Regions from separate parts of the Kitasatospora sp. NPDC008115 genome, predicted to be linked through region 2. Evidence: predicted binding sites of a transcription regulator. Region 2 holds the regulator's gene; the other holds the start of a gene.
The links. Region 2 encodes HrcA, which represses chaperone genes, less so after heat shock. Its sites were predicted from a motif close to TTNGCACTCNGNNNNNCNGAGTGCNAA; they were not measured.

Region 1: the regulator HrcA is predicted to act here: its motif matches at 4,599-4,625, upstream of groES (co-chaperone GroES).

Annotation. Positions count from the first base shown of each region.
Region 1 is NZ_JBIBHU010000007.1:137,243-151,548, forward strand. Features, by position in the region: gene tsaB (tRNA (adenosine(37)-N6)-threonylcarbamoyltransferase complex dimerization subunit type 1 TsaB) at 1-44, shown strand, start outside; gene rimI (ribosomal protein S18-alanine N-acetyltransferase) at 104-634, shown strand; gene tsaD (tRNA (adenosine(37)-N6)-threonylcarbamoyltransferase complex transferase subunit TsaD) at 627-1,715, shown strand; gene ACFZBX_RS11870 (hypothetical protein) at 1,712-1,975, shown strand; gene ACFZBX_RS11875 (polysaccharide deacetylase family protein) at 2,074-3,000, shown strand; gene ACFZBX_RS11880 (methyltransferase domain-containing protein) at 2,976-4,184, opposite strand; gene ACFZBX_RS11885 (hypothetical protein) at 4,210-4,518, opposite strand; gene groES (co-chaperone GroES) at 4,766-5,071, shown strand; gene groL (chaperonin GroEL) at 5,188-6,822, shown strand; gene ACFZBX_RS11900 (LysR substrate-binding domain-containing protein) at 6,954-7,958, shown strand; gene ACFZBX_RS11905 (WhiB family transcriptional regulator) at 8,064-8,390, opposite strand; gene ACFZBX_RS11910 (response regulator transcription factor) at 8,959-9,570, shown strand; gene shbA (RNA polymerase sigma factor ShbA) at 9,888-10,556, shown strand; gene guaB (IMP dehydrogenase) at 10,814-12,319, shown strand; gene ACFZBX_RS11925 (GuaB3 family IMP dehydrogenase-related protein) at 12,502-13,629, shown strand; gene ACFZBX_RS11930 (hypothetical protein) at 13,702-14,306, opposite strand, start outside.
Region 2 is NZ_JBIBHU010000020.1:12,420-26,725, forward strand. Features, by position in the region: gene ACFZBX_RS24020 (AMP-dependent synthetase/ligase) at 301-2,223, shown strand; gene hemW (radical SAM family heme chaperone HemW) at 2,284-3,513, shown strand; gene ACFZBX_RS24030 (Uma2 family endonuclease) at 3,555-4,112, shown strand; gene ACFZBX_RS24035 (DUF3097 domain-containing protein) at 4,103-4,936, opposite strand; gene ACFZBX_RS24040 (DUF2785 domain-containing protein) at 4,957-5,658, opposite strand; gene ACFZBX_RS24045 (hypothetical protein) at 5,773-6,360, opposite strand; gene htpX (zinc metalloprotease HtpX) at 6,423-7,343, opposite strand; gene hrcA (heat-inducible transcriptional repressor HrcA) at 7,619-8,653, shown strand; gene dnaJ (molecular chaperone DnaJ) at 8,727-9,872, shown strand; gene ACFZBX_RS24065 (16S rRNA (uracil(1498)-N(3))-methyltransferase) at 9,954-10,703, shown strand; gene ACFZBX_RS24070 (S41 family peptidase) at 10,792-14,034, shown strand; gene ACFZBX_RS24075 (histidine triad nucleotide-binding protein) at 14,142-14,306, shown strand, end outside.

The DNA of each region.
Region 1 (14,306 bases), on a different contig from region 2:
ACGCCCAGGTGCCGGCCGGCTACAAGGCGGTGCTCCCGGCGTGACCGGCCCGAGCACCGACGGGGCCGTGCGCACCGCCGTCCCCGCCGCCACGCTGCGCCCGATGCGCTGGTGGGACATCGCTCCGGTGCTGGCGCTGGAGCTGGAGCTGTTCCCCGAGGACGCCTGGTCGGCCGGCATGTTCTGGTCCGAGCTGGCCGACGCCCGCCCCGGCGGCACCCGCCACTACACCGTCGCCGTCACCCCGGACGGCACGGTCGTCGGCTACGCCGGGCTGATGGCGGTGGCCGGCGAGGGCGATGTGCAGACCATCGCGGTGAACGGCCGCCACCAGGGCGCCGGGCTCGGCGCGGCGCTGCTCGCCGACCTGGTCCGGGAGGCCGCCCGGCGCGGCTGCGCGGACCTGCTGCTGGAGGTGCGGGTGGACAACCTCCGCGCCCAGCGGCTCTACGAGCGCTTCGGGTTCGAGCCGGTCGGCATCCGGCGCGGCTACTACCAGCCCGCCAACATCGACGCGCTGGTGATGCGCCTCGACCCCGCGGCCGCCGCCGTCGACGGTGCCGCCCCCGAAGACCTCGACGAACCCGCGGACGACCCGCGACCGGACGTGAAGAAGGACACCCCCCATGGCTGACGAACCGCTCGTTCTCGGCATCGAGACCTCCTGCGACGAGACCGGCGTCGGCATCGTGCGCGGCACCACGCTGCTCGCCGACGCGGTGGCCTCCAGCGTCAACGACCACGCCCGGTTCGGCGGCGTCGTTCCCGAGATCGCCAGCCGGGCGCACCTGGAGGCGATGGTCCCCACCATCGAGCGCGCCCTGGACACCGCGGGCGTCAAGGCGAGCGACCTGGACGGCATCGCGGTCACCGCGGGCCCCGGCCTGGCCGGGGCGCTGCTGGTCGGCGTGAGCGCCGCCAAGGCGTACGCGTGGGCCCTGGACAAGCCGCTGTACGGTGTCAACCACCTCGCCTCGCACATCTGCGTGGACCAGCTGGAGCACGGCCGGCTGCCCTCCCCGACGATGGCCCTGCTGGTCTCCGGCGGGCACTCCTCGCTGCTGCTCAGCGAGGACATCACCAGCGACGTGCGCCCGCTCGGCGCGACCATCGACGACGCGGCCGGCGAGGCCTTCGACAAGGTGGCCCGGGTGCTCGGGCTCGGCTTCCCCGGCGGCCCGGTGGTGGACCGCACCGCCCGCGAGGGCGACCGGAAGGCGATCGCCTTCCCGCGCGGCCTGACCGGCCCCAAGGACCCGGAGTACGACTTCTCCTTCTCCGGCCTGAAGACCGCCGTCGCCCGCTGGGTGGAGGCCAGGCGCCGGGCCGGCGAGGACGTGCCGGTCGCCGACGTCGCGGCGTCCTTCCAGGAGGCGGTCACCGATGTGCTGACCCGCAAGGCGGTCAAGGCCTGCAAGGACAACGGCGTCGACCACCTGATGATCGGCGGCGGCGTCGCGGCCAACTCGCGGCTGCGCGAGATGGCTCAGCAGCGCTGCGACAAGGCCGGCATCCGGCTGCGGGTGCCGCGCCCCGGCCTGTGCACCGACAACGGCGCGATGGTCGCCGCGCTCGGCTCCGAGATGGTCTGGCGCGACCGCGCGCCGTCCTCCCTCGACCTGTCGGCGGACTCCTCGCTGCCCGTCACCGAGGTCCACGTCCCGCACACCGACTTCCACGGGCAGGCCTACCTGGCGCTGGGCGGGCAGGCGTGACCACCACCGCCGCGATGTGGGAGGCCCGGGCCGCCGACGGGCGGGGCGCCGAGCTCTCCGCCTGGGCCAGGGAGACCGCGCTGCCCGCGCTGCGCGGCCGCCCCGGACTGCTGCGCGCCGAGCTGTTCGCCGCCCCCGGCGAGAGGGTGCTGCTGATCACCTGGTGGTCCGGCGAGCCGGTGCCGGTCGCCGATCCGCCCGCCGACCTGCTGGGCCGTCCGGTGCACCGCTGGTCCTTCACCAGCGAGCACGTGGAGTAGCCCGCCGTAGTCGTTCGCACGCCCGACCGGGAACCGAACGCCCGACCGTTACCGTGCTAACCAGCGCGATCGCTGGACGGAACGGGGAGCACGGCGCGGTGAACAGCTACGGGTGGAGCAGGACGACGGCGTACGCGGTGGGGGCGGCGGTCCTGCTGGCCACCGCCACCGGGTGCGCGGGCGGGGGTGACAGCGGCGCCGCCTCCGCCGCCCTGACGGCACCGGGCGGCACCGCCGACCCGGCCCGGTCCGCCGCCCCGTCGCGGCCGCAGGGCGCGCCCACCCCGCCGCCGAGCGCGCCCCCCGCCCCGGCCGCCGGCGACGCCGCCGCCTGGGCCAAGTGGAACCTCACACCGCTGCCGCCGGCGCCCCCCGCGCCCGCCGACAAGCCGGTGAAGCTCCGGCGGACCGGACCGGTCCCGGTGTTCAGCGAGGTGAGGACCGACGACAAGGTGGTCTTCCTCACCATCGACGACGGCGCCGAGAAGGACCCGGCGTTCGTCGAGATGCTGACCGACCTCAAGGTGCCGGTCTCGATGTTCCTGACCCGCGACATCGTCAAGGACGACTACGGCTACTTCAAGCGGCTCCAGGCGCTCGGCAACCACGTCCACAACCACACCTCGGGCCACGCCCAGCTGAGCAGGGCGGCCCCGGAGAAGCAGAAGGCCGAGGTCTGCGACGCCCAGGACGCGCTCACCCGGCAGTACGGCACCCCGCCGCTGCTGTTCCGCCCGCCGTACGGCGACGGCGCCCACACGCCGGCGCTCAACGCCGTGGTGCGGCAGTGCGGGCCGGGGGCGATCGTGCTGTGGCGCGAGTCGATGCAGATCCACGACATGCAGTACCAGGCGGCGGACCGGAAGCTGCGGCCCGGCGACATCGTGCTCGCCCACTTCCGGGGCCCGAAGGACCTCAAGGGCGAGACGATGACGCAGATGTTCGGCGAGCTGCTGGCCAGGATCCAGGAGCAGGGCTTCGCGGTGGCCCGGCTGGAGGACTACATCGAGGCGCCGGCCGCCTGAACGGCCGCGGCCGGGCCGGTCACCGGCCGGCCGAGCATCATCAGCGGGCCGTGGTCGGTGCGGCTGAGGATCACCGTGACGGTGTTCGGGCCGGCCGGCTTCAGCTGGCGGCGCAGCTCCTCCGGGGTGATCGCCATCCCGCGCTTCTTGATCACCACCGTGCCGACGCCCCGCTCGCGCAGCAGCGCCTTGAGCCGCTTGATGTGGAACGGCAGCACGTCGGTCAGCTCGAAGCCGTGTGCGTAGGGCGTGTCGACCAGCTCGTCCGAGGTGACGTAGGCGATCTTCGGGTCGATCAGCCGCCCGTTCACCCGCTGCGCCACCTCGGCGACCAGGTGGGCGCGGATCACCGCGCCGTCCGGCTCGTACAGGTAGCGGCCGACCGGCCCGGCCGGCGGGTCGGGCAGGTCGCCGCCGGTGAGGCTGGCCCGCTGCGGCAGCAGGGTGGCGCGGTGCGGGCGCTCGGCCCGGGTGCCGAACCAGAGCACCGCCTCCTTGACGTCGCCGTGGTCGGAGACCCACTCGGCCTCGGCGTCGGCGGGCACCGCCTCGTGCGGGATGCCGGGGGCCACCTTCAGCGCGCCGACCGGGGTGCGCCGGCCGGCCTCGATCGCCCAGGAGAGCGGCGGCGCGTACGCCTCGGGGTCGAAGACCCGGCCGCGCGAGGTGCGCCGGGCCGGGTCGGTGAAGACCGCGTCGAAGCCGGTGACGTCCACGTCGGCGACGTCCGCGCAGCGCACCTCGACCCGGTCGGCCAGGCCCAGGGCGGCCGCGTTGGCGGCGGTGGCGGCGCAGGCGGCCGGGTCCTTGTCGACGGCGAGCACCTCGACGCCGGCCCGGGCCAGCGCCAGCACGTCCCCGCCGATCCCGCAGCAGAGGTCGGCCAGCCGCTTCACCCCGAGGTCCGCGAACCGGCGGGCCCGCCACTCGGCGACCTCGCGCCGGGTGGACTGCTCGACGCCGTTGGGCGTGAAGTACATGAGGTCGGCGTCGGCGCCGAACTTGGCCCGGGCCCGCTGCCGCAGCCGGGCCTGCCCGAAGGCGGCCGACACCAGTTCGGCGGGGTGCTCCTTGCGCAGCCGGGTGGCCAATGCCAGCTCCTCCCCGGGCGCGAAGTCGCGCAGTTCGGCGAGCAGGGCCTGGCCCCGGTCGGTCAGCAGGGGCCGCAGGTCGTCGTTCTCCACGGGCCCATTCTCGCCGCCCGGACCGTCAGACCGGCAGCTGGAACCAGAGGAGCGCGGTGAACGGGGCGAGCAGCGCGGCGAGGGGCGTCAGCCGCCGGCCGGCCCGCCAGGTGAGCCGGGCGACGACGACGGCCGGCGCCAGTGGAAGGACGAGGCCCAGTGAGGCGAGCAGCATGAGCGGCTCGGAGGCGTCGCTCATGGCCATCCCCAGCAGCACGGCGAAGGCGGCGAAGCCCATCAGGGCGGTGACACCGCCGACCAGGGGCAGGGTGACGAGGGCGAGCAGCAGGTCGCGGTGGCGCGACGGGACGGCGTGCGCGGTGGTCTCGGTCATGGACCGAGTCTGCGGTCCGCGCTCGCCCTCGCACATGAGTACGGCTACTCATCCGCAACACGGGTCCGCCGGGCGCGTCGTTGGCACTCTGGTTGACTGAGTGCTAACCGCGGCCTATGGTCGTCCTAGCACTCCCCACCGGGGGAGTGCTAACGCGAGAATGCGTGTCTGACCCCCGCGACGGCAGATGCGCGAGTTCGCCCCTACCCGTTAGAAAACCCCGTAATCTCCGAAGGGGAGCTCGGACGTGACCACCAGCAGCAAGGTTGCCATCAAGCCGCTCGAGGACCGCATTGTGGTCCAGCCGCTCGACGCCGAGACCACCACGGCCTCCGGCCTGGTTATCCCGGACACCGCCAAGGAGAAGCCCCAGGAGGGCGTCGTCCTGGCCGTCGGCCCGGGCCGCTTCGAGGACGGCCAGCGTCTGCCGCTCGACGTCGCCGTGGGTGACATCGTCCTGTACTCGAAGTACGGCGGCACCGAGGTGAAGTACCAGGGCGAGGAGTACCTGGTGCTCTCCGCCCGCGACGTTCTCGCCATCATCGAGAAGTAAAGCGTCCTGCCACGCCCCGGATCCGTGTCCCTAGTGACAGGGGACCGGGGCGTGGCTGTTGGTTCACGTAGTCGAGCGGCCGCCGCGACGGCCGCACCCCCGAGGGAATAGGGAACATGGCGAAGACCCTGCAGTTCGACGAGGACGCCCGCCGCTCGCTGGAGCGCGGTGTCAACAAGCTGGCCGACACCGTCAAGGTGACCATCGGCCCCAAGGGCCGCAACGTCGTCATCGACAAGAAGTTCGGCGCCCCGACCATCACCAACGACGGTGTCACCATCGCCCGTGAGGTCGAGCTCGACGACCCGTACGAGAACCTTGGCGCGCAGCTCGTCAAGGAGGTCGCCACCAAGACCAACGACGTCGCGGGTGACGGCACCACCACCGCCACCGTGCTGGCCCAGGCCCTGGTCAACGAGGGTCTGCGCAACGTCGCCGCCGGCGCCGGCCCGGCCGCCCTGAAGAAGGGCATCGACAAGGCCGTCGCCGCCGTCTCCGAGCACCTGCTGTCGGTCGCCCGCGAGATCGAGGGCAAGGACGACGTCGCCGCCGTCGCCACGCTGTCCGCCCAGGACGCCCAGGTCGGCGAGCTGATCGCCGAGGCGATCGACAAGGTCGGCAAGGACGGTGTCATCACCGTCGAGGAGTCGAACACCTTCGGTGTGGAGCTGGACTTCACCGAGGGCATGCAGTTCGACAAGGGCTACCTGTCGCCGTACTTCGTCACCGACGCGGAGCGTCAGGAGGCGGTCCTCGAGGACCCGTACATCCTGATCAACCAGGGCAAGATCTCCTCCATCCAGGAGCTGCTGCCGCTGCTGGAGAAGATCCTCCAGGGCGGCACCTCCCGCCCGCTGCTGATCATCGCCGAGGACGTCGACGGCGAGGCGCTGTCCACCCTCGTGGTGAACAAGATCCGCGGCACCTTCAACGCGGTGGCCGTCAAGGCCCCGGGCTTCGGCGACCGCCGCAAGGCGATCCTCGGCGACCTGGCCGTCCTGACCGGCGGCACCGTGATCTCCGAGGAGGTCGGCCTCAAGCTCGACCAGGCCGGTCTGGACGTGCTGGGCTCGGCCCGCCGCGTGACCGTCACCAAGGACGACACGATCGTCGTCGACGGTGCCGGCGAGTCCGAGGCCGTGGCCGGCCGCGTCGCCCAGATCAAGGGCGAGATCGCCAACACCGACTCGGACTGGGACCGCGAGAAGCTGCAGGAGCGCCTGGCCAAGCTGGCCGGCGGCGTCTGCGTCATCCGCGTCGGTGCCGCCACCGAGGTGGAGCTCAAGGAGCGCAAGCACCGCCTGGAGGACGCCATCTCGGCGACCCGCGCCGCGGTCGAGGAGGGCATCGTCGCCGGTGGTGGCGCCTCCCTGGTCCACGCCGCCAAGGTGCTGAACGACGGCCTCGGCCTGTCCGGCGACGAGGCCACCGGTGTCGCGGTCGTCCGCAAGGCGCTGCACGAGCCGCTGCGCTGGATCGCCCAGAACGCCGGCCTGGAGGGCTACGTCATCACCTCCAAGGTCGCCGATCTGGAGCAGGGCCAGGGCTACAACGCCGCCACCGGCGAGTACGGCGACCTGGTGAAGGCCGGCGTCATCGACCCGGTCAAGGTCACCCGCTCCGCCCTGGAGAACGCCGCCTCGATCGCCTCCCTGCTGCTCACCACCGAGACCCTCGTGGTGGAGAAGAAGGAGGAGGAGGCCGACAACGGTCACGGCCACTCGCACGGCGGTCACGGCCACTCGCACTGAGGCCGCAGCCACTGACCGCAGGCCCGGTCCGCGCCCCGCGAGGGGTGGCGGGCCGGGCCTGCGGCGTGTTCCACTCTTCAACTATCAGTTGAATTTTGCGTGTTGCAAAGAATCCCTTATATCTTGGGGGCATGATCGAGGCCCGCCACCTGCGCGTCCTGCGTGCCGTCGCCCGCACCGGCTCCTTCTCCGCGGCCGCCCGCGAGCTGGGCTGCACCCAGCCCGCCATCAGCCAGCAGATGAAGGCGCTGGAGAAGTCCGTGGACACCCCGCTGGTGGTCCGTTCGGGCCGCGGGATGCAGCTGAGCGAGGCCGGGAAGGTCCTGCTCAAGCATGCCACCGGGATCCTCGCCGGGCTCTCCGCCGCGGAGGAGGAGGTCGCGGCGATCGCCGGGCTGCGGGCCGGACGGGTCCGGCTGGTGTCCTTCCCGACCGCCAGTTCCACCCTGGTGCCACCGGCGGTCGCCCGGCTGCGGGACAGCCATCCGGGGGTGCGCGTGTCGCTGGTCGAGGCGGAGCCGCCGGAGTCGCTGGCGATGCTGCGCGGCGGCGAGTGCGAGGTCGCGCTCGCCTTCCGCTACCCGCAGGCCCCCGGATCCGCCCTCGCGCCGGCGCCCGCGCCCGCGCACGGCATGCCCCGGGAGGCGCGCGCCGAGGCCAATCTGGAGGCCCAGCAGCTGAGCGCGGGAGCCGACTGGTCCGATCTGGTGGTCACCCCGTTGCTGGACGACCCGCTCGTCGGGCTGCTGCCCGCGGGACACCGGCTGGCCGGGCGCGGCGGGCCGGTGGAACTGGCCGAGCTGGCGGGGGAGCAGTGGATCGCCGGCTGCCCGCAGTGCCGGGGTCACCTGGTGGAGCTGTGCGCGGGCGCCGGCTTCGAGCCGCGGATCGACTTCGCGACCGACGACTACCCGGCGGTGGTCGGGCTGGTGGCCGCCGGCCTCGGGGTGGCGGTGCTGCCCGGGCTGGCGCTGGAGTCGGTGCGCCCCGACGGGGTGGCGCCGGTGGCGGTGCACGCCGTCTCGGGAGCGCCGGCGGTGCGGCAGGTGGTCGCGCTGACCCTGCCGGACCTCGCCGAGGTGCCGGCGGTGGCGCTGATGCTGGAGCGGCTGGCGGGGGCGGCGGCCGGGCGCTGACCCGTCGGCGCGCCGGGCCCGCGGTGGCGCGGGCTCCCGGCCGGGCTCCGGGCGCGCCTCACCCCGGGAAGAAACGTTTCTCCCCGGTGGGGCGAAGCCGGTGTCCTACTGCTGGACCACGCCCGGCGCGGCGAGCGGCACCTCCACCAGGCGGTGGCGCGAACGGCCCATCATCTCCTCGCGTTCGTCCTCGGTCAGGCCTCCCCAGACGCCGTACGGCTCGCGGACGGCCAGTGCGTGCGCGGCGCACTCGGTGCGTACCGGGCAGCGCATGCAGACCTCCTTGGCGCTCGCCTCGCGCGAACTGCGGGCCGCACCCCGCTCGCCCTCGGGGTGGAAGAAGAGCGAGCTGTCCACGCCACGGCAGGCCGCGGAGAGCTGCCAGTCCCAGAGGTCCGCGTTGGGGCCGGGGAGTCGGGAGAAATCTGCCATGGCTCATTCCCTTCAGAGGTCGTCGACCGCGGGCCTCGCCGACGGATTGCGTCGGCGGTGGCGCAGCGGGCGTCCGGCGCGGTGTGGACACCTGGAAATATGACTTACGGCAACTCCATGGACAAGTCACCCACAGAGTGGCACAACAGTCAATGACCATACAAAAGCTCGAAAAACGGGCAAAGTGGGCGTGGCCGCCGGGCCGGTGACCGCCGGGCGCGGATGTGGCATTCGGGTGGCCGACGGGCGCGTGCGGAGCCGCGCGGGTGTGCGGGTTGTACGCCGACCGCGCGCGAGCTGCGCAAAAGTGCGGCGTGTGCACCGCGATGCGGCTGATCGGTAACGGGTCGGCCACGTACAGTGGTGGAGGTGACTCCGAAGGCCGTAACTCATTCGAGTGATGGTCGTTGGAAGTGCGGAGGCGGTTAGCGGACGCCGGACGTCGGGAACGATCGCGGGGAATCTCAGGCGATCAGCACGGAGTCTGTCGCCGATCGGCCGTGTCGGAGAGGTTCGTACCAGCCAGGAGGCTCAACGTGACGCGGATCAGCTGCGGAGGACGACGGTCATGACTTCCGTTCTCGTTTGCGACGATTCCCCGCTCGCCCGCGAGGCGCTTCGCCGCGCGGTCGCGACCGTACCCGGTGTCGACCGGGTCACCACCGCGACGAACGGGGAGGAGGTCCTCCGCCGCTGGGTGGCCGACCGATCCGATCTCGTCCTGATGGACGTCCGGATGCCCGGCCTCGGCGGGGTGGAGACGGTCCGGCGGCTGCTGTCCGCCGACCCGGGTGCCCGGATCATCATGCTCACCGTCGCCGAGGACCTCGACGGTGTCGCCCTCGCGGTCGCCGCGGGCGCCCGCGGGTACCTGCACAAGGACGCCTCGCGCGCCGAACTGCGGGCCACCGTCACCCAGGCGCTCGCCGACCCGACCTGGCGGCTCGCCCCCCGCCGGCTGCGCAGCCCCGACATGGGCGCGGCGCCGACCTTGACGGCGCGTGAGATCCAGGTGCTCGAAGGCATGAGCCACGGCCGCAGCAACGCCGAGATCGGTCGTGAGCTGTTCCTCTCCGAGGACACCGTCAAGACCCATGCCCGGCGCCTGTTCAAGAAGCTCGGCGCCTCGGACCGCGCGCACGCGGTGGCGCTGGGCTTCCGCTGGGGCCTGGTCCGCTGACCGCCGCCGGCGCCGCCGGTTCCGGCACGCTCCGCGCGATTGTCCGCGCGGGGGCGTGTGACGTTACGGTCCCGAGGTTGCACCATGGAGGAGTGGAGCACCTCGGGGACCAGCGGACAGGAACTGCGGCGAACCACGCAGCCGCAGGAGACTCGGCGGACGGCGCCGCGGACGGGACCACCCCGGGCGGTGGGGCGGGAGGCGGGACGGTGCAGGAGTGGCCGGTGGTGCGGACCGGTGCGGCACCGCATAACGTTCCGGTGCACAACTCCGGACGCGGTGCCGCGTTTTCCCGCGCGACCAGGCACCATGGACCGATGCGTGACGACGTGGCCGGGGCTCCCGGTGAGGCGGACCCGGTGGAGGCCGAGCCCTCCGCGCCCGGGCCCGACCCGGCGTACGCGGATCCGGCCGACGGGCCCGGCGCGCTCGCCGCACTGGTCGCGGCCGCCGTCCGCGGCGAGGGGCCGGCGATCGACGCGCTGCTCGCCCACGTCCACCCGCTGGCCCTGCGCTACTGCCGCGGCCGCCTCGTCCGGCTGCCCGGCGGCGCCCGGCACCACGTGGACGACATCGCGCAGGAGGTCTGCGTCGCGGTGCTCTGCGCGCTGCCCCGGTACAAGGACCAGGGGCGCCCCTTCGAGGCCTTCGTCTACGGGATCGCCGCGCACAAGATCGCCGATCTGCAGCGGGCCGCGATGCGCGGGCCCGGTTCGACGGTGATCCCGCAGGACGACCTGCCGGAGGTGCCGGACGACGCGCTCGGCCCGGAGGAGCGGGCGCTGCTCAGCAGCGACGCGGCCTGGGCGAAGGAGCTGCTCTCCAACCTGCCGGCCCGGCAGCGCGAACTGGTGCTGCTGCGGGTGGCCGCCGGGCTCTCGGCGGAGGAGACCGGGGAGGTGCTCGGGATGTCGCCGGGGGCCGTCCGGGTCGCCCAGCACCGCGCGCTGAGCCGGCTGCGGGCGCTCGCCGAGGAGTCCTCCTAGGGCAGGCCCCGGCGAGCGGAATGGCTCACGGCCGGCCTTTGTTGTCAAGGGCACACGAGAGCGCGTTCGCGGTGCCAGTACCATGGGGTATCGGCGCCTGGGCGGGTCGCCAAAGTTTCGAAGGTGCGCACGGGTTTCCCCTGGAGGATCCTCCAACGGCCACCGGGCTTTCGGCGGTCCGAGCGAGTGAGCTGATGACAGCGCCCCCACCCCCAGGGCGCGAGCTGATCGAGCCGGCCACGGAAGGTACCCCCGAAATGTCTTACAACGCCGCAGGCGTACCCGAGAAGTTCGCGATGCTCGGACTCACGTACGACGACGTCCTGCTGCTGCCGGGGGCGTCCGAGGTGCTGCCGAACCAGGTCGACACCTCCTCGCGGGTCTCCCGCAACGTGCGCGTCAACATTCCGCTGCTCTCCGCGGCGATGGACAAGGTCACCGAGTCGCGGATGGCGATCGCGATGGCCCGTCAGGGCGGCGTCGGCGTCCTGCACCGCAACCTCTCGGTCGAGGACCAGGCCAACCAGGTCGACCTGGTCAAGCGCTCCGAGTCCGGCATGGTCACCGACCCGATCACGGTCGGCCCGGAGACCACCCTCGCCGAGGCCGACGCGCTCTGCGCCAAGTTCCGGATCTCCGGTGTGCCGATCGCCGACGAGAGCGGCAAGCTGCTCGGCATCGTCACCAACCGCGACATGGCCTTCGAGACGGACCGCACCCGCCAGGTCCGCGAGATCATGACCCCGATGCCGCTGATCACCGGCAAGGTCGGCATCTCCGGCGTCGACGCCATGGCGCTGCTCCGCCGCCACAAGATCGAGAAGCTGCCGCTGGTCGACGACGACGGCCGGATCAAGGGCCTCATCACCGTCAAGGACTTCGTCAAGGCCGAGCAGTACCCGAACGCGGCCAAGGACTCCGAGGGCCGGCTGCTGGTCGGTGCCGCCGTCGGCGCCAGCGCCGAGGCCTTCGACCGCGCCCAGGCCCTGGTCGAGGCGGGCGTGGACTTCCTGGTCGTCGACACCTCGCACGGCCACAGCCACAACGCGCTGGCCTGGATCGAGAAGATCAAGTCGGCCGTCAAGGTCGACGTGGTCGGCGGCAACGTCGCCACCCGTGACGGCGCCCAGGCGCTGATCGACGCCGGCGTGGACGGCGTCAAGGTCGGCGTCGGCCCGGGCTCCATCTGCACCACCCGCGTGGTCGCCGGCATCGGCGTCCCGCAGGTCACCGCGATCTACGAGGCCGCCGTGGCCTGTCAGGCGGCCGGCGTCCCGGTCATCGGCGACGGCGGCCTGCAGTACTCCGGCGACATCGGCAAGGCGCTCGCCGCCGGTGCCGACACCGTGATGCTCGGCTCGCTGCTGGCCGGCTGCGAGGAGTCCCCGGGCGAGCTGATGTTCATCAACGGCAAGCAGTTCAAGTCCTACCGCGGCATGGGCTCGCTGGGCGCCATGCAGTCCCGCGGCCAGGGCCGGTCCTACTCCAAGGACCGCTACTTCCAGGCCGAGGTCGCCTCGGACGACAAGCTCGTCCCCGAGGGCATCGAGGGCCAGGTGCCCTACCGCGGCCCGCTCTCCGCGGTGCTGCACCAGCTGGTCGGCGGCCTGCGCCAGACCATGGGCTACGTCGGCGCGGCCACCGTCGCCGAGATGGAGAGCAAGGGCCGGTTCGTCCGGATCACCTCGGCGGGCCTCAAGGAGAGCCACCCGCACGACATCCAGATGACCGTCGAGGCGCCGAACTACAGCGCCCGCCGCTGATCCCGGTACCGCGCCGCGGGGCCCGCCACCGAGGGGTGGCGGGCCCCGCGGGCTGTCCGGAACGGCACCCGCCGGGGGACCGGGGGGCGGGCGGCGCCGTGCGGCGGCAGGCGGGTGCGGGATACTGGGGGGCGGCCGGGGTGACCCGGCGGGCATGAGCAACACCACCAGAAGGGCTCGAAGTGACTGAGATCGAGATCGGGCGAGGCAAGCGCGGCCGTCGGGCGTACTCCTTCGACGACATCGCCGTCGTCCCCAGCCGCCGTACGCGTGACCCGAAGGAGGTCTCGATCGCCTGGCAGATCGACGCCTACCGCTTCGAGCTGCCGTTCCTGGCCGCTCCCATGGACAGCGTGGTCTCCCCGCAGCAGGCCATCACCATCGGCCGCCTCGGCGGCCTGGGCGTGCTGAACCTGGAAGGACTCTGGACCCGCTACGAGGACCCGCAGCCGCTGCTCGACGAGATCGCCTCGATCACCGACGAGTCCGCCGCGACCCGCCGCCTCCAGGAGGTCTACGCCGAGCCGATCAAGGCCGAGCTGATCAAGCAGCGGATCCAGGAGGTCCGCGACTCCGGCGTGGTCACCGCCGCCGCGCTCTCGCCGCAGCGCACCGCCGAGTTCTCCAAGGCCGTCGTGGACGCCGGGGTCGACGTCTTCGTCATCCGCGGCACCACCGTCTCCGCCGAGCACGTCTCCGGTGCGGCCGAGCCGCTCAACCTGAAGCAGTTCATCTACGAGCTGGACGTCCCGGTCATCGTCGGCGGCTGCGCCACCTACACCGCCGCGCTGCACCTCATGCGCACCGGCGCGGCCGGCGTGCTGGTGGGCTTCGGCGGCGGCGCCGCGCACACCACCCGCAACGTGCTCGGCATCCAGGTGCCGATGGCCACCGCGGTCGCCGACGTGGCCGCCGCCCGCCGCGACTACATGGACGAGTCCGGCGGCCGCTACGTGCACGTCATCGCGGACGGTGGCGTCGGCTACAGCGGCGACATCCCGAAGGCGGTCGCCTGCGGCGCCGACGCGGTGATGATCGGCGCCGCGCTGGCCCGGGCCACCGACGCGCCCGGCAAGGGCTACCACTGGGGCATGGAGGCCGTCCACGAGGAGCTGCCGCGCGGCAAGCGGGTGGACCTCGGCACCGTCGGCACCACCGAGGAGATCCTCGCCGGCCCGTCGCACACCCCGGACGGCACCATGAACCTGTTCGGCGCGCTGCGCCGGGCGATGGCGACCACCGGGTACACCGAGCTCAAGGAGTTCCAGCGGGTCGAGGTGACCGTCAACCCGGCGCTCAACCACCGCTGAGCCGGCCTTGCCGTCTCCGGTCCGGGGCCCTCGTCGCGCGATGCGGCGGGGGCCCCGAACCGTGCGGGGCGGCTACTGGCGGGTGGCGGCGCGGCGGGTGAGGAGGAAGCCGCCGATCACGGCGATGCCGTAGAAGACCAGGTCCAGCGGGCGGCGGCCGTCGCGCCAGAGCGGGAGGGCGTCGTGCAGCAGCTCCCCGTAGCCGGTGCCGGCCAGTGCGTGCAGCCTGCGGGTCTGCCCCAGTAACTGGCCGAGGAGCAGCGCGCCGGACGCCAGCAGGGCGCCGAGCGGCGGCAGCAGCCGGTTCGGGCCGCCGAGCCGGCCCAGCGGCCAGGCGACCGCCGCCGCCGGGGCGATGGCCAGCCAGCCGACGGTGGCCTCCGCCCGGGCCGGCGCGCAGCCGAACGCCGCGGCGCCGGCCAGCATCGCGAGGACGGCCAGCGCCACGGCCGGGCCGGTGCGGTGCCGGTGGCGACGGCCTCCCGGGGCGTGTCCGGCGCCGTCGGCCGCGTCGGTGGCGGTGGCGGGGTCGGTGGCGGCGGCCGGGTCGGCGGGGCGGTAACCGGCCACCGGGGCGCCGGGCATGCCGGGTGCCGCGTACCCCTCCGGGATCTCCGGTTCCGGTGCGACCGAGAAGTGCGGGGCCGTGGGCGGCCGGACCGACTGGCCGTCAGCGC
Region 2 (14,306 bases):
GGCGGCTTTGGCATCCCAATTCTCATGGTTCGGGAGGCCGGTACAGGAGATTCCGGGCAAGCGAGCCGGATCTTTGTCCAGCCCTTTGCCGAACGTTCCGGGGGCCGCGGTTGTGCCGTGCACCGGCGGCGCGGGAGGGTGCCGGCTCGGCCCGCCCTCTTACGGAATGACCGGTTTCCCCCTAGGCTGCTGGCAGCCCTCTTGTTACTCACCGGTACCGAGTCCGGTTGCCAGGGGGCCGGCGGCCGCCCCCACGGACGTCACATCATTCAGACGGCCACCCGCCCCCGGAGGTCCTCGTTGAGTTCCGCGCAGTCCCTGATCGACTCCGGCCGTACCGACATCGTGGCCGGGCGCCCCGCCTCCGTCGCCCACCTGTTCCAGGAGCGGGTCGCGCTGACCCCCGGCGGTGAGGCCTACCGCCACCCCGTCCCGGTGGACGAGCACGCGGCGGACAGCACGCCCGGCGCCGAGCAGTGGCGTTCGCTGACCTGGGCGCAGACCGCGGCCCGGGTGTACGCGGTGGCGGCCGGTCTGCTGTCGCTGGGCATCGAGGCCGAGGACCGGGTGGCGCTGGCCTCCTCCACCCGGCTGGAGTGGATCCTCGCCGACCTCGGCAACATGTGCGCGGGCGCGGCCACCACGGCCGTCTACCCGAGCACCAACGCCGACGAGACGGCGTTCATCCTCTCCGACTCCGGCTCCCGGGCGCTGTTCGCCGAGAACGCCGCCCAGCTGGAGAAGGTGGTCGCCGAGCTGGACCGGCTGCCCGGCCTCGGGACCGTGATCCTCTTCGACGCGCCGGACGGGCCCCCGCCGGCTGGCCGGCTGAAGGTGATCACCCTCGCCGAGCTGGAGCGGCTGGGCGCCGAGCACCTGGCCGCGCACCCGGACGCCGTGGAGAAGGCGATCGCCGCGCTCGGCAAGGAGCAGCTGGCCACCCTCATCTACACCTCCGGCACCACCGGCCGCCCCAAGGGCGTGCGCCTGGTGCACGACTGCTGGGCCTACGAGGGGCGGGCGCAGGAGGCCAGCGGGCTGCTGGCCGCCGACGACGTGCAGTTCATGTGGCTGCCGCTGTCGCACGTGTTCGGCAAGACGCTGATCTCGGGGCAGATCGCGACCGGGCACGTGATGGCGCTGGACGGCCGGGTGGAGCGGATCATCCACAACCTGCCGGTGATCCGGCCCACCATCATGGCCTCGGCGCCGCGGATCTTCGAGAAGGTCTACAACGGCATCGCCGGCAAGGCCAGGGCGGAGGGCGGCGCCAAGTACAAGATCTTCCTGTGGGCGGCGCGCACCGCCCGCGACTACGCCCGCACGGTCCAGGACAACCGGGTGGCGACCGGGGTGGACAGCGCCCCGGCGGTGCTGCGGATGAAGCACGCGCTCGCCGACAAGCTGGTGTACGCCAAGATCCGGGCGGCCTTCGGCGGGCGGCTGCGCGGGGCGGTGTCCGGCAGTGCCGCGCTGGCCCCGGAGATCGGCTACTTCTTCGTCGGCGCCGGGGTGCCGATCCTGGAGGGCTACGGGCTGTCCGAGACCAGCGCCGGCTCCAGCGTCAACCGGGCCGAGGACATCCGGGTGGGCACGGTGGGACGTCCGCTGCCGGGCACCGAGGTGCGGATCGCCGAGGACGGCGAGATCCTGCTGCGCGGCCCGGGCGTGATGCGCGGCTACCACAACCTGCCGGAGAAGACCGCCGAGGTGCTGGAGGCGGACGGCTGGTTCCACACCGAGGACATCGGCGAGCTGACCCCGGACGGCTTCCTGCGGATCACCGACCGCAAGAAGGACCTGTTCAAGACCTCCGGCGGCAAGTACGTCGCGCCGAGCGAGGTGGAGGGCAGGTTCAAGGCGGCCTGCCCGTTCGTCAGCAACATCCTGGTGATCGGCAACGGCCGCAACTACTGCACCGCGCTGATCGGCCTGGACGAGGCGGTGATCATGCCCTGGGCCGCCGAGAACGGCCTGGCCGGCAAGTCCTACGCCGAGGTGGTCGCCGACCCGCGCACCCGTGAGCTGATCGACGGCTTCGTGCGGCGGCTCAACGGCCGGCTCCAGCGCTGGCAGACGATCAAGAAGTTCCACCTGCTGCCGCGCGACCTGGACGTCGAGCACGGCGAGCTCACCCCGAGCCTGAAGATCAAGCGCCCGGTGGTGGAGCGGACCTACGCGGAGGCGGTCACCGCGATGTACGCGGGCGCCAACGAGGCCTGACCGGCCCGCCCGTCCCGTACGGCCGGGGGGACCACCCCGGCCGTACGGGACAATGGGGTCATGCCCTCCGCACTTCCCGACGGCGAACCGGTGCCGTCCGACGGTTCCCTGCCCGCGCACGCCCTCGACGGCCTGGGCTCGCGGCCGTTCGGCTTCTACCTGCACGTGCCCTACTGCGCGAGCCGCTGCGGCTACTGCGACTTCAACACCTACACCGCCACCGAGCTGCGCTCCTCGGGCACCGTGGCGTCCCAGGAGACGTACGCGGACAACGTGGTCGCCGAGGTCCGGCTCGCCCGCCGGGTCCTCGGCGCGGACGCGCCGCCGGTGCGCACCGTCTTCCTGGGCGGCGGCACCCCGACCCTGCTGCCGGCCCGCGACCTGGTGCGGATGCTCGCCGCGATCCGCGACGAGTTCGGGCTCGCCGACGGCGCCGAGGTGACCACCGAGGCCAACCCGGAGTCCGTCGGCCCCGCGTACCTGGCGGAACTGCGCGAGGGAGGCTACAACCGGATCTCCTTCGGCATGCAGTCCGCCCGCCCGCACGTGCTGAAGCTGCTCGACCGCCACCACACCCCCGGCCGCCCCGAGGCCTGCGTCGCCGAGGCCCGCGCGGCCGGTTTCGAGCACGTCAACCTCGACCTCATCTACGGCACCCCCGGTGAGTCCGACGACGACTGGCGGGCCTCCCTGGACGCGGCGATCGGCGCCGGCCCCGACCACGTCTCCGCCTACTCGCTGATCGTCGAGGAGGGCACCCGGCTGGCCGCCCGGGTCGGGCGCGGCGAACTGCCGATGATCGACGACGACGTGCACGCCGACCGCTACCTGATCGCCGAGGAGGCGCTGAGCGCCGCCGGCTACTCCTGGTACGAGGTCTCCAACTGGTCCACCACCCCCGAGGGCCGCTGCCGCCACAACGAGCTGTACTGGACCGGCGGCGACTGGTGGGGTGCCGGCCCCGGCGCGCACAGCCACGTCGGCGGCGTGCGCTGGTGGAACGCCAAGCACCCGGCCGCCTACGCCCGCGCCCTCGCCGAGCACCGCACCCCCGCCCAGGGCCGCGAACGCCTCACCGCCGAGGACCGCCGGGTCGAGCGCGTCCTGCTGGAACTGCGCCTCGCCGAGGGCATCCCGCTCGGCCTCCTCACCGCCGCCGGCCGCGAGGCCGCCGCCCGCGCCCTCGCCGACGGCCTCCTCGCCCCCGCCCCCTACGAGCACGGCCGCGCCGCCCTCACCCTCCAGGGCCGCCTGCTGGCCGACGCGGTGGTGCGTGACCTGGTGGACTGAGTGTCGTTAACGTGGTGTCAGCCGTCGGAGGGAGCGCGAAAATGACCGCCATCGATGACCGGATGACTGGGATCTTCGAAAACCTGGAGGTCCCGGAAGGCTTCAAGGCCGAGCTCATCAGGGGGGAAATCGTGATGATGGCGGGGCCGGACCTGGCTCACAACCTCATCGTCGAGTCGATCGTCGACCAGATTCCGCGGGCGCGCTGGCACCGGCTCCAGACGCAGGACGTGGCGTTCCCCGCCGATGCCAGCGAGCCGCAGCCGGACCTGGTGGTGCTTGAGCGGGGGGCTGCCGAGGGGCCCGGGCGGCTGGTTCCCGCGCCGGCCGTGGCGCTGGTCGTCGAGGTCGTGTCGAAGACCAGCGTGCTGCGCGACTACCGGACCAAACGGGAGCTCTACGCGGAGGGCGCCGTTCCGGCCTATCTGATCGTCGATCCGATCAAGGGCCTCTGCGTCCTGCTGACCGAGCCCACCCCGGTCGGCGCCTCGGGAGCGCCGGACTATGTGGCCGAGCGGACCACCAAGTTCGGCGAACCGGTCCCGTTGGACCTGCTGGGCGTTGTTCTCGACACCTCGGAGTTCCGGACCTATTCCTGACCCGTGAGGGTGACGAAGTCGATCAGCTCCTCGACGCGGCCCAGCAGGTCGGGTTCCAGGTCCTTGTAGGAGTCGACCTTGGACAGGATGCGCTTCCAGGCGGCGGGGGTGTCCTCGGGCCAGCCGAGGCGGCGGCAGGTGCCGAGCTTGAAGTCCTCGCCGCGGGGGACGGCGGGCCAGGCGGGGATGCCCACCGAGGAGGGCTTCACGGCCTGCCAGACGTCGATGTAGGGGTGGCCGACGACCAGCACGTGCGGGCCGGTGACCCGGGCGGCGATGCGGTGCTCCTTGGTGCCCGGGAGCAGGTGGTCGACCAGGACGCCGAGGCGGCGGCCCTGGCCGGGGGCGAAGTCGGCGACGATCGCGGGCAGGTCGTCGACGCCCTCCAGGTACTCCACGACCACGCCCTCGATCCGCAGGTCGTCGCCCCAGACCCGCTCCACCAGCTCGGCGTCGTGCCGGCCCTCGACGTAGATCCGCGACTCACGGGCCACCCGGGCGCGGGCGCCGGGGACGGCGACCGAGCCGGAGGCGGTGCGTCCCGGGGTGCGGGCGGGCGCGGGGCCGGCGGGCCGGACCAGGGTGACCGTCCGGCCCTCCAGCAGGAAGCCGCGCGGCACCATCGGGAAGACCCGGTGCCTGCCGAACCGGTCCTCCAGGGTGACGGTGAGGCCCTCGGCGGTCTTCTCGCAGCGCACCACCGCCCCGCAGAAGCCGGTCGCCGCCTCCTCGACCACCAGGTCCCGCTCGGCGGGCACCTCCGGCGCGGGGGCCTGCTTCTTCCACGGCGGGGTCAGGTCGGGTCCGTACTGGCGGCTGCGCATTCCACGCAGTCTACGAGGCGTCAGCCGAGGTAGTACGAGGTGTTGATCGCCAGGACCTCGGCGAGTCGCCCGCGCAGGGCGTCGGTGTGGCGCAGCGCCACCGGCTCGGCGCCCGGGACCGGGCGCACCCCGCGGTCGGCGAGCAGGTACACCACCCGCAGGGTGCGCAGGGTGTTGGAGACGGTCGCGGGGACGACGCCGGGCTTGCGGCGGCCGGTGGCGGCGATCGGGTCGAGCCAGGCCAGCGCCTGCCGCTCGGTCAGCTCCGGGCGGGTGAGGACCTGGCCGATGGCGCGGCCGAGGCGGTCGTCCTCCATGGCGTCCAGGACGTGGTCGGTGGGGGCGAGCAGCCGGGCCGGGGCCAGGTCCAGCAGGGGCGCCGGGTCGGCGACCAGCGGGCTGCGGCCGAGGGCGCCCAGCAGGTCGGCGCCGTGCGCGACGGCGTGCAGCCAGCCGAGCCCGGGGTCCCAGCCGCGCAGGTCGGTCTCGGCGGGGTACCAGTGGGCGAAGGCGTCCAGCCAGGCGGGGCGGTACGCGCCGGCGTCGACGAGTTCGGCCAGGACCAGCGGGGCGAAGGTGCGGGCCTGGATCTCGGGGTCGGACAGCCGCTCGGCCATCTCGTCGCCGAGGGCCAGGCGCTGTTCGGGGGTGAGCCGGGGCACCCAGCGGCACAGCTGCTCGTAGGCGTGGGTGTCGCGGGTCTCGGGGTCGGGGGAGCGCATCGCGGCGCTGACGGCGGCGAGCAGTTCGGGGGGGGGGGTTCGGCGGTCTCGATCCCGGTCCAGTTGATCATGGCCGGACCCTAGGCGGCCCGGGCGGCCGGGGCCACCGGATTTTCACAGCCCCGGCGCGCCCCAGACCGGGAACCAGCGGGTGAGGTCCTTCTCCAGCCGCAGGTCGTTGCCGAGCATCGCGTTGACCTGGAGCTCCAGCGGGCTGTCGCGCTTCTCCCCGCCGCCCGGCAGCGGCGCGAACGGGTAGAAGGTGCCGCGCTTGTACAGGTAGACCAGGGCCAGCGGGCGGCGCCCCTCGGCGTCCCGGAAGCCGACCAGCGAGCAGAGCAGCTGCGGCCCGAAGCCGTTCGCCTCCAGCTCGCTGTTGACCGCGTGCAGGTCGTTGACGAGGTCCGGCAGCTCCCCGGGGGCGTGCCGGGCGAGCAGCCAGGAGTAGCCGTAGGAGTCCGTGGACGCCTCGACGGGGACGCCGCCGCGCCCGGTGTCGGCGTCCAGCAGCGCCCGGACCTGCCGCTCGACCTCGTCGAAGGCCCCGCCCTCGACCGGGGCGAAGCAGACCGAGCCGAGCCCGGTGGGCCGCAGGCCCGCGCCGGCCTCCAGGGTCAGCGCGGCGGACGGCACCCCGAACAACTGGTCGAGGTCGGGTCTGACGGGCTTGCTGCGGCCGAACAGCGCGTCCAGGATTCCCACGGCGGTCCTTCCGGTGGCGACGGGTGACGGTGCGGGTGGCAGGTGGCAGGTGGCAGGGGGCGTCAGCGGCCGAGCCGGGCGGAGATCTTCGCGAGCTGCGCCAGCCGCTGCTCCAGGCTCGGGTGGGTGGAGAACAGCTGGGCCGCGGCCTCGCGGGCGCTCAGCGCGGGGGCGAAGTAGAAGGCGTTGTAGGCCTGCGCCCGGCGCAGGTCCTTGGTCGGGATGGCGGCGATCTGGCCGGTCACCTTGGTGAGGGCGGAGGCGAGCGCGCTGGGCCGGCCGGTGAGCTGGGCGGCGGCCCGGTCGGCGGCCAGCTCCCGGTAGCGGGAGAGCAGCCGGGTCAGCAGGAAGCTGATCGCGTAGACGGCGATCGACACCAGCGGGATCACCAGCGCGGCGATCGCGGCGTTGGAGTCGTTGCTGTTGCGCCCGCCGCCCATGAAGCCGCCGTACATGGCGATCCGGGTCATCGCGCCGGCCAGCACGCCGAGGAAGCCGGCCACCGTCATCACGGCGACGTCCCGGTGGGCGACGTGCGACAGCTCGTGCGCGAGCACGCCCTCCAGCTCCTCCGGCTCCAGCCGGCGCAGCAGCCCGGTGGTGACGCAGACCACCGCGTTCCGGGGGTTGCGGCCGGTGGCGAAGGCGTTCGGCATGTCGTTGTCGGCGACGGCGACCCGGGGTTTGGGCATGTCGGCGAGCGCGCAGAGCCGGTCGACGGCGCCGTGCAGCTGCGGGTACTGCTCCGGGGTGACCCGGTGGGCGCCCATGGCCCGCTCGGTGATCCTGTCGCTGAACCAGAACTGGGCGACGAACAGGCCGCCGGAGATCAGGACGATGATCGGCCAGGCGCCGCGCAGCAGGGCGATCAGCAGCCCGGTGAAGCCGACGTACAGCAGTCCGATCAGGAACATCGTCCCCACCATCCGGCCGGTCAGGCCGCGGTCGGGGGCGAAGCGGGTGTGCTGGCCCGGGGTCGACATCGCTGTTCCTCCGTTCGCCGTCCGCTTCCGATGCTGCCACCCGGGCGGGCCCGCGGCATCACCCGCGTGCCGCGAACTGCGGGCAGGATCACCCCGGCCGGGCCGTTCCTGCCGTCGGACCCGGGCCTTACACTGGCAGGTACGGTTCTGGCACTCGGGTGTTCAGAGTGCCAAGACCGGGGCCCTGCGGGGCCGGCCCGGACAGCTCGAATGCGGACACATGCCACAACGGCGTGTCACAACGGACAACGCGTGAAGACGGAGGTGCGTGCCCCATGGCCGGTGAGGTCCGTCAGCTCGACGACCGCAAGCTCGCGGTGCTTCGCGCGATCGTCCAGGACTACGTGGGGACGGAGGAGCCGGTCGGCTCCAAGGCCCTGGTCGACCGCCACAACCTCGGGGTCTCCCCGGCCACCGTCCGCAACGACATGGCGGCGCTGGAGGAGGACGGCTACATCCACCAGCCGCACACCAGCGCCGGGCGCATCCCCACCGACAAGGGCTACCGGCTGTTCGTCGACAAGCTGGCCGAGGTCAAGCCGATGAGCGCGCCCGAGCGGCGGGCGATCCGGCACTTCCTGGACGGCGCGGTGGACCTCGACGACGTGGTCGCCCGTACGGTGCGGCTGCTGGCCCAGCTGACCCGCCAGGTCGCGGTGGTGCAGTACCCCTCGCTGAGCCGCTCCACGGTGCGGCACATCGAGCTGGTCGCGCTGGCCCCGGCGAAGGTGATGCTGGTCCTGATCACCAACACCGGCCGGGTCGAGCAGCGGCTGGTGGACTGCCCGGGCACCGTCGGCGAAACCCTGCTGGCGGACCTGCGGGCCCGGGTCAACGTGCGGGCCGCGGGCCAGCGGCTCCCGGACGTCCCGGGGCTGCTGGAGGAACTGCCCGCGCTGTTCGAGGCAGCCGACCGGCCGACCGTCTCGACGGTGCTGGCGACGCTCTTCGAGACGCTCGCCGAGCAGAGCGAGGAGCGGATCATGCTGGCCGGCACGGCCAACCTGACCCGCTTCGGCCACGACTTCCCGCTGACCATCCAGCCGGTGCTGGAGGCACTGGAGGAGCAGGTCGTCCTGCTCCGCCTCCTGGGTGAGACCGCGGACGCCGGGATGACGGTCCGGATCGGGCGGGAGAACGCCTACGAGGGCCTGAATTCCACGTCGGTCGTCTCGGTCGGTTACGGTTCGGGCGACGAAAGCGTGGCCAAACTGGGTGTGATCGGTCCGACCCGGATGGACTATCCGGGCACAATGGGGGCGGTGCGAGCGGTGGCACGGTACGTGGGCCAGATCCTGGCCGAGTCGTAGGAACGAGCACCGTCGGACCTGACGGTGCCCGAAGTCGCAAGCACACTTACAGGCGGAACAAGCGGAGCATTTGGTGGCCACGGACTACTACGCGGTACTCGGCGTCCGACGGGATGCGGGGCAGGACGAGATCAAGAAGGCGTTCCGGCGCCTGGCACGCGAACTGCACCCGGACGTCAACCCGGACCCGAAGACGCAGGAGCGGTTCAAGGAGATCAACGCCGCCTACGAGGTGCTCTCCGACCCGCAGAAGCGCCAGGTCTACGACCTCGGCGGCGACCCGCTCTCGCCGAACGGCGGGGGCGGCGGGGCGGGCGGCTTCGGCGCGGGCGCGGCCGGCTTCGGCTTCTCCGACATCATGGACGCCTTCTTCGGCGCCGCCTCCGGCCAGCGCGGCCCGCGCTCGCGGACCCGGCGCGGCCAGGACGCCATGATCCGCCTGGAGATCACCCTGGAGGAGGCCGCGTTCGGCACCACCAAGGAGCTCCAGGTCGACACGGCCGTCACCTGTACCACCTGCAGCGGAGAGGGCGCCGCGCCCGGCACCTCCGCGCAGACCTGTGACATGTGCCGCGGCAAGGGCGAGGTCTCCCAGGTCACCCGGTCCTTCCTGGGCCAGGTCATGACCTCCCGCCCCTGCCCGCAGTGCCAGGGCTTCGGCACCGTCGTGCCGACCCCGTGCCCGGAGTGCGCTGGCGACGGCCGGGTCCGCGCCCGCCGCACCCTGACCGTCAAGATCCCCGCCGGCGTCGACAACGGCACCCGGATCCAGCTGGCCGGCGAGGGCGAGGTCGGCCCCGGCGGCGGCCCGGCCGGCGACCTGTACGTCGAGATCGCCGAGACCACCCACGCGGTGTTCCAGCGGCGCGGCGACGACCTGCACTGCACCGTCACCATCCCGATGACGGCGGCCTCGCTGGGCACCCAGGTGCCGCTGCAGACCCTGGACGGGGTGGAGGAGGTCGACATCCGGCCCGGCACCCAGTCCGGCCAGTCCATCCCGCTGCACGGCCGGGGCATCACCCACCTGCGCGGCGGCGGCCGGGGCGACCTGATAGTGCATGTCGAGGTGCAGACGCCCACCAAGCTCGACGCCGAGCAGGAGGACCTGCTGCGCCGCCTGGCGGTGCTGCGCGGCGAGGAGCGGCCCTCCGGCCAGTTCGCGCCCGGGCAGCAGGGGCTGTTCTCCCGGCTGAAGGACGCCTTCAACGGCCGGTAGCCGTCCCGCGCGGGGGTGCCGAGGCTTCCTCGGCACCCCTTTCGCGTTCCCGTTCCCCTTCCCACCCCGGAGGTTCCCCGCATGACCGCGCCCGTGTTCGTCGCCGACACCGAGCGGATCGCCGCCGCCGCGCCCGGCGCCCTGGTGCTGCTGGACGGGCCGGAGGGCCGGCACGCGGCCGCCGTGAAGCGGCTGGAGCCGGGCGAGGCGGTCACCCTGACGGACGGCCTCGGCCTCGGCGTGGACGGCACCGTCGCGCGGGTCCTCGGCAAGGACGCGATCGAGGTGACGGTGGCGGCCGTGCGCGAGGAGCCGCAGCCGCGGCCGCGGATCGTCGTCGTCCAGGCGCTGCCCAAGGGCGACCGGGGCGAGCTGGCCGTGGAGACCATGACCGAGGTCGGCGTGGACGTGGTGATCCCCTGGGCGGCCTCGCGCTGCATCACCCAGTGGAAGGGCGAGCGCGGCGGCAAGGCGCTCGCCAAGTGGCGGGCCACCGCGCGGGAGGCCGGCAAGCAGTCCCGCCGGCTGCGCTTCCCCGTGGTCCGCGACGTGATGACCACCCGGCAGCTGGCCCCGGTGCTGATCGGCGCCGCGTTCGCGGCCGTGCTGCACGAGGAGGGCGCCGAGCCGCTGGCCGGCGCCGCGCTGCCGGACACCGGGGACCTGGTGCTGGTGGTCGGCCCGGAGGGCGGGGTCTCCCCGGAGGAGCTGGCCGCCTTCGCCGCGGACGGGGCCAAGCCGTACCGGCTCGGCCCCTCGGTTCTGCGCACCTCCACCGCCGGGGTGGCGGCCGGCGCGCTGCTGCTGGGCCGCACCGGCCGCTGGTCGTAGCACCGGTTCCCCGGCGGCGTCCCCCGCAGGGGGGCCGTGGTCGGGAAAGTCCCGGCGCGCGGGGCGGCCCGTGCCTAGGGTGACGGGTGTGAGCGAACCCGAGAGCACTCCCGTGGGCGCCTATCTGCGCCACCCGCACCTGCACGGTGACCTGATCACCTTCGTGGCCGAGAACGACGTGTGGCTCGCCCCGCTGGACGGCGGCCGGGCCTGGCGGCTGACGGCCGATCACGTCCCGGTCCGCCGCCCCCGGTTCTCCCCGGACGGCCGGTACGTCGCGTTCACCTCGACCCGGGACGGCGCCCCCGAGGTGCACCTCGCGCCGGTGGACGGCGGCCCGTCCCGACGGCTCACCTACTGGGGCGACGCCCAGACCCAGCTGCGCGGCTGGACGGCGGACGGCCGCCCGATCGCCACCACCGCCGCCGGGCAGGCCTCGCTGCGCCGCACCTGGGCGCACGCCGTGCCGCTGGACGGCGGCGAGCCGGTGCGGCTGCCGTACGGGCCGGTCGGCGGGCTGGCCTTCGAGCCGGGCGGCGACCGGGCGCTGCTGGTCTCCGCGTTCGGCGTGGAACCGGCCTGGTGGAAGCGGTACCGGGGCGGGCGGGCCGGAAGGCTGTGGATCGGCGCCGAGCGCTTCGAGCGCGTCCACGAGGAGCTGGTCGGCAACATCGAGTCGCCGCTGTGGGTGGGGGAGCGCATCGCCTTCCTCTCCGACCACGAGGGCGTCGGCGCGCTGTACTCCAGCCTCCCGGACGGCTCCGACCTGCGCCGCCACGGCACCTCCCCGGAGGGCTTCTACGCCCGCGACGCCGCCACCGACGGCACCCGGGTGGTCTGGCACGGCGCCGGGGAGGTGTGGCTGCTGGAGGACCTGGCCGGCGCCGAGCCGCGCCGCCTGGAGGTCGGTCCGGCCGGCCCGCGGGCCGGCCGCCGCCCCCGCCCGGTCTCCGCCGCCTACTGGCTGGAGGGCGTCGCCCCGGACCGCACCGGCCGCGCCGGCGCGGTGGTGGTGCGCGGCACCGTGCACTGGCTGACCCACCGCGAGGGACCGGCCAGGGTGCTGGACGAGACGCCGGGCGTACGCGGTCGGCTGGCCCGGGTGGTGCCGGGCGCGGCGGGCGAGGACGCCGCCCAGGGCGTGGTCTGGGTGACCGACGCCGAGGGCGAGGACGCGATCGAGTACGCGCCCGCCGTGCTCGGAGCCGAGCGCCGCCGGCTGGCCGCGGGCCTCCTCGGGCGGGTCCGCACCCTGCTGGTGTCGCCGGACGGCAAGCAGTTGGCGGCCGGCTCGCACGACGGCCGGGTGCTGCTGGTCTCGCTGGCCGACGGGGCCGTGCACGAGCTGGCGCGCAGCGCCGACGGCGAGGTCAGCGGGTTGGCGTTCAGCCCCGACTCGGCGTGGCTGGCCTGGTCGCAGCCGGCCCTCGGGCCGTGGTCGCTGCGCCAGATCGTGCTGGCCAACCTGGCCACCAGGACGGTCTCCGAGGCGACCCCGCAGCGCTTCATCGACACCTCGCCGGCGTTCACCGCGGACGGCCGGCACCTGGCGTTCCTCTCGGTGCGCAACTTCGACCCGGTGTACGACTCGCACGTCTTCGACCTGTCGTTCCCCAACGGCTGCCGCCCGTACCTGATCACGCTGGCCGCCGACACGCCGTCCCCGTTCGGGCCGAGCCGGGCCGGGCGGCCGGTCGGCGGCGAGGACGACGAGCCCCGCGGCAAGCGGACGGACGGCGAGGAGGGCGGGGCCGACGCGCCGCCGGTGACCCGGGTCGACCTGGACGGCATCGCCGACCGGATCGTGCCGTTCCCGGTGGAGGGCGGCCGGTTCGGCACCCTGCGGGCCGCCAAGGACGGGGTGCTGTGGACGCGCGTCCCGCTGGTCGGCGAGCTGGGCGACGAGGCGGCCTCGCTGGAGGACGAGCGCCCGCGGCCCACCCTGGAGCGCTTCGACTTCCGCAAGCGCCGGGCCGAGCAGCTGGTCGACGGCCTGGACGCGTTCGCGGTGAGCGGCGACGGCACCCGGCTGGCCGTGCTGGACGAGGGCGAGCTGCGGATCCTGCCCGCCGGCCACAAGGCCTCCGGCGAGGACGAGGAGGCCGACGTCGACCTGGACCGGCTGCGGGTGACCGTCGACCCGGCGGCCGAGTGGCGGCAGATGTACGACGAGAACGGCCGCCTGATGCGGGACAACTTCTGGCACCCGGACCTCGCCGGGGTGGACTGGGCCGGGGTGCTGGCCCGCTACCGCCCGCTGGTGGAACGGCTCGGTTCGCACGACGACCTGGTGGACCTGCTCTGGGAGGTGCACGGCGAGCTGGGCACCTCGCACGCGTACGTGGTGCCGCCCGGGGCGCACACCGAGGCGGCCCGCCGGCAGGGCCTGCTCGGCGCCGACCTGGTCAGGGACGGCGAGGTGTGGCGGATCGCCCGCATCCTGCCCGGCGAGTCCTCGGACCCGCGGGCGCACTCGCCGCTGGCCGCGCCCGGCGCGGCGATCCGCCCGGGGGACGCCGTCCTCGCGGTCAACGGCCGCCCGGTGGACCCGGTCACCGGCCCGGCGCCGCTGCTGGCGGGCACCGCCGGGCAGCCGGTGGAGCTGACCGTGGCCGGCAAGGACGGCACCGACCGGCGGCACCCGGTGATCGTGCCGCTCGCCGACGACGAGGCGCTGCGCTACCACGACTGGGTGGCCGGCCGGCGGGCCGCGGTGCGCGAGCTGTCCGGGGGCCGGCTCGGCTACCTGCACATCCCCGACATGCAGACCACCGGCTGGGCGCAGATCCACCGGGACCTGCGCTCGGAGATGGCCAGGGAGGGCGTGATCGTCGACATCCGGGGCAACCGGGGCGGGCACACCTCGCAGCTGGTGATCGAGAAGCTGTCCCGGCGAATCGTCGGCTGGGGCGTGGCCCGCGACATCGCCAACCCGTCGCCGTACCCCGAGGACGCCCCGCGCGGGCCGGTCGTCGCCCTGGCCGACGAGTACTCCGGCTCGGACGGCGACATCGTCAACGCGGCCATCCAGGCGCTGGGCATCGGCCCGGTGGTCGGCACCCGTACCTGGGGCGGGGTGATCGGCATCGACAGCCGGTACTCGCTGGTGGACGGGACCCTGGTGACCCAGCCGAAGTACGCGTTCTGGTCGGAGCGGGTCGGCTGGGGCCTGGAGAACCACGGCGTGGACCCGGACGTCGAGGTGCCGTTCCCGCCGCACGCCTGGGCGGCGGGGGAGGACCCGCAGCTCGCCGAGGGGGTCCGGCTGGCCCTGGAGGCGCTCGCCGAGCGTCCGGCGAAGACCCCGCCGGCGGTACCGGGGCACCGGTAGCGGGCACGGAGCGGGAGGCCGGTCCGGCCTCCCGCTCCGGCGCTCCTCGGCTAGCATGCCGCCGTACGCACCGACCGACCAGTACCAGTACCCGCGAGGAGACCCCGATGGCCGGCGAGCCGCAGTCCGACTGCCTGTTCTGCAAGATCGTGGCGGGCGAGATCCCGGCCACCGTGGTGCGCAAGACCGAGCGGGTGCTCGCCTTCCGCGACATCGCGCCGAAGGCCCCGCTGCACGTCCTGGTCATCCCGCACGCCCACTACCCGGACGCC